One region of the Paenibacillus sp. VMFN-D1 genome, then DNA from elsewhere that is predicted to be linked to it. Evidence: riboswitches for the same ligand, from Rfam matches in the RefSeq annotation. Region 1 holds a riboswitch; the other holds the start of a gene.
The links. A riboswitch is a leader RNA that binds a small molecule or an ion and turns the genes downstream of it on or off. The one in region 1 is predicted to bind FMN.
Positions count from the first base shown of each region.

Region 2: another riboswitch for FMN. It lies ahead of ribD (bifunctional diaminohydroxyphosphoribosylaminopyrimidine deaminase/5-amino-6-(5-phosphoribosylamino)uracil reductase RibD); the one in region 1 lies ahead of C7820_RS29080 (DMT family transporter).

Region 1 covers NZ_QRDU01000006.1:92,183-94,386, forward strand. The annotation lists gene C7820_RS29075 (S-layer homology domain-containing protein) at 1-433, shown strand, start outside; FMN riboswitch at 661-822, shown strand; gene C7820_RS29080 (DMT family transporter) at 950-1,906, shown strand.
Region 2 covers NZ_QRDU01000001.1:570,431-572,634, forward strand. The annotation lists gene C7820_RS02720 (peptidylprolyl isomerase) at 1-404, shown strand, start outside; FMN riboswitch at 588-759, shown strand; gene ribD (bifunctional diaminohydroxyphosphoribosylaminopyrimidine deaminase/5-amino-6-(5-phosphoribosylamino)uracil reductase RibD) at 1,174-2,204, shown strand, end outside.

The DNA.
Region 1 (2,204 bases):
AGTGACCCGGGCGGAGTTCGCCAGCATGATGATGCGTGCGGTCTCCATGGGGCAGGCGGCCGGCTCGCAGGCGCTGACTTTTTCCGATGCGAAGAAGATTCCGGCCTGGGCGCTGTCTTCGGTCCAGGATGCGGTGTCGCACGGCATCATGAACGGTTATGCCGACGGAACGTTTGGGCCGAGCCGGCTCATTATCCGGGCCGAAATGGCGGCGATGACCGTCAGGGCGCTCGGTACCGGAACACCGGGCGGTGCGGGAAGTTTGAATTTTGCCGACCGCGGTCAAATTCCGGCCTGGGCCAAGCCGTATATCGCATCAGCGGTGGAGAAAGGAATCATGCATGGAAGAGCAGGCAGCCTGTTCGCCCCGAACGCTCACGCAACGCGGGCTGAAGCGGTGGCCGTGATCCTGTCGGTGCTTGAGCAGCGATAAGTGCTGCCGCGAGTCCGTTAGTGCTTGCTGCAGGCTCATCAATGCCTGCCGTCTGTCATTTTAAATGGCTGCGGATATCCCGAAAATTGTCCATCTCCAGCCCCATATCCAAATTTTTAATCCATGGAAATAAAAAGCTATTAAAAAACTGAAACACTTTTGGATACATTTATGCTATAATGATGAAAACAATGTAAGTTGCATGAAAAAAATAAAAATAAATGAATATGGATCTTCGGGGTAAGGTGAAATTCCTGACCGGCGGTGAGCGTCTCTTCTTGTGGTGAAGACGGCGTCAAGCCCGCGACTCGCAGCTTTAGCAGTAAGGCGGCGACTGACCTGGTGCAAATCCAGGGCCGACGGTAAAGTCCGGATGGGAGAAGATCAAAGAATAGGCGTGTGTGAAATTTTGACATTTCCGCAAGCTTATTTGATCAACCCCCGATGTGTCGATTGATGTCGATCTCGGGGGTTTTCCAATGTTGACTCCGTATTCAGGGATAGGGGAACTGGAGTATGGAAAATGTAAGCAGTAATATCAAGGTCCGGCCCGCGGCAAGCGGGAAGGCCGAACGCAGCAAATCCGGCTTTTGGCTGGTCGTGCTGGGTGCAGCATTGTGGGGAGCGGATCCGCTGTTCCGGATCATTTTGCTCAAAGAACATATGACGGCAACGCAGATCGTGCTCATCGAGCATATTTTGCTGGTGCTGTTCGTCGCACCAATGCTGTGGAAACATCGGAGCGAGTTGAAAGGCCTGAAACTGCGCCATATCGGCGCGCTGCTCTTCCTGTCGTGGGGCGGCTCGGCGATTGCAACCATACTGTTTACGCAGGGTCTGTCTTCCGGGAACTTGAACGCGGTCGTTCTGCTGCAGAAGCTGCAGCCGATCTTCGCCATTCTTATGGCCAAACTGCTGCTGCGTGAGAAGCTTCCGAAGCATTTCACCTGGCTGTTCATCGTGGCGCTGGCCGGAACGTATTTGCTGACCTTCGGCTTCACGTTTCCGTTCGGGCATGTGAATGATTTCGTCAAGGTCGGCAGCTTGTTCTCGCTGGGTGCCGCGGCACTGTGGGGCGGTTCCACAGTCATGGGTCGTCTGATGGTCGGAAAAATGGAGTATGAGACGGTGACTTCGCTGCGTTTCATCCTGGCGCTGCCTTTGCTGATCGGGATTACCATCAATCAGGGAGATCCTTGGCAGGTGCATACCGACGGGGGAACGCTGGCTGCGGTGTCGATCAACATGCTGGGGCAGGCGCTTTTGCCGGGGCTGTTCAGCTTGATGGTGTACTATAAAGGGCTGACGACGACGAAAGCATCGGTGGCGACGCTGGCGGAACTGAGCTTCCCGATGGTGAGCGTGCTGATCAACTGGATCGTATTTCATCAGGCTGTGACGCTGACGCAGGCACTTGGATTTATCCTGATCTGGGCGGCGCTGTTCGCGATTTCCCGCAAGAGCGCGGCTTAAAGCTTACAAGCAGCCAGTCCAGGATTTGAAGACGCAATTTGATATAGTTTGGAAAAGCGGTTCCTGCTGGTGGCAGGGGCCGTTTTTTATTTGGAAGGGAAGGGCAAACGTGCGAAGGATTTCAGTAACTTTTTTTCAGCACATTTAAAAAATAAATCAGTCATCATTTCCAAGCGATCCCTCATACATTTTACGGAAAGCGCTTGCAGAACACGTTTTAGCCGTATGAGTCCGTCAGCCTGCTCCGTACTTTTTCGTGAAGGGGTATGCGGTTTCCTCGGAATGAAGAGGTTTGATT
Region 2 (2,204 bases), on a different contig from region 1:
AAAACGGCGGCGAAGTGCTGCTCGATCTGTTTGAAAAAGACGCTCCGAACACGGTGGCGAACTTTGAGAAATTGGCAAACTCCGGTTTCTACAACGGTCTGGTGTTCCACCGCGTCATTCCGGGATTTGTTGCGCAGGGCGGATGCCCGAACGGCACCGGTACCGGTGGCCCAGGCTACACGATCAATTGCGAAATCAACCCGAACAAACACGAGCGCGGATCGCTGGCGATGGCACATGCTGGCCGCAACACCGGCGGAAGCCAGTTCTATATCTGCTACCAGCCGCAGCCGCATCTCGACGGACAGCATACCGTATTCGGCAAAGTGACGAAGGGCATGGAATACGTCGACGCATTCCAAGGCCGCGACGTGATGAAGACGGTCGAAGTATACGAAGCTTAATCTGCGAGCCGCGCACGATTGATCAGCCGCTTTCCCTGTTTCAAAGAGGGACAAGCGGCTTTTTGTTCTAAGCCGGGAAAAGGGGCGTATTGATTTTTTGCGGAGGCAGTGTTAACATTTCCTAGTATAGATGGGGCTTCCACTAGGCAGCCATCCATCTGGCAATTGCATATTGATATTGGTTATATCCTTCGGGGCAGGGTGAAATTCCCTACCGGCGGTGATGACGCGGCAGCCGATCAGTTCTGGCGCCCGTCTCAGTCCGTGACCCGGACGCTTCGTTTGACGCTGAGCGTACGGTGGACCTGGTGCAAATCCGGGACCGACAGTATAGTCTGGATGGGAGAAGGAGAGAAAGCGTGCACTTCAGTTCGGAGTGCAGCTGTCCAATAATATGTCACGTGTACGTGGTTGTTTTCACATAGTAGAAGGTTGTCCCTGGCGGGACCGCTTCTGTTTGCTGACGACTTTACGCTACCGATGACTTATTAGGCTGATCCTGATTTTTGGGATTCTGCAGCCTTATTGGAGTGTATCTGACTTGTCTCTCACAGCCCCGAGGATGGTTTAAGCCATCCCGGGGCTTTTTGCTTTTTTACAAAGACCTTGGGGTCCCCGCTAAGGGCCGGTTTAAACAGCGCGGAGCCAAAGCAGCGCATGGTAAGGTGATTTACCATGGAAATTCCAACATGCGAAGTATCCGTAAAGCGCCCGAAGCCGAGACTTAGCTTTGAGGGGATGTCCCGATTCCGAACAAGGGGGGAGATGAATGGACGGCATCATCAACGATGAATTTTATATGGCGCTTGCGCTCGATATGGCGGAGCGGGCACAGGGTCAGACCGGAATCAATCCGGTTGTCGGCTGCGTCGTCGTTAAAGACGGGGCTATGGTTGGGCTTGGCACGCATTTACAGCGGGGAACCGCCCATGCGGAAGTACATGCGCTGAATATGGCGGGTGACCGTGCGGAAGGGAGTACGGTCTATGTAACGCTGGAGCCCTGCAGCCATTACGGAAAAACACCGCCATGCAGCGAACGCCTCATACGCGAGAAAGTGAAGCGGGTCGTCGTGGCCTGCGAAGATCCCAACCCCCAGGTGGCGGGCAGAGGAATCGAGCTGCTCCGGCGCAGCGGGATTGAGGTGGAAGTTGGGCTGCTCGGTGACAGGTCCCGCCGCTTGAACGAAAAGTTTATCAAGTATATTACGACAGGGCTTCCCTTTGTGACGGTCAAGACAGCAAGCACGCTGGACGGGCGCATCGCGGCCGAATCGGGAGACAGTAAATGGATCACGAACGAAGCGGCCCGGGAGCAGGTTCATACGCTCCGCCACCGCCATCAAGGGATTATGGTTGGCGTAAATACGGTGATCGCGGACAATCCGCAGCTGACCACCCGGCTGCAGGGCGCCATCGGTCTGAATCCTGTGCGGATCATCGTCGATTCCATGCTGCGGATTCCGCTTGAGTCGAAGGTGGTTCGGGATGGAGCTGCGCCGACCGTCATTTTGACGACGGAACGCGCCGATCTGGATAAGGCAGAAGCCCTTAAGAAGATCGGCGTAGAAACGATCCGCTGCGGATCGGGCCCGCAGGTCGATCTTCGCCTTGCGATGCAGGAGCTGGGCAGACGTGAGATCGGCTCGATTCTGGTGGAAGGCGGCGGCCGGCTGAACGGTGCCTTGCTGGAGACCCGGCTGATCGACCGGATCGTACTCTATTTCGCACCGAAAATCGTTGGAGGTCCGGCGGCCCCCGTCAACTTCTCGCTGCGGGGCGCCGACAAGATGGCGGACGC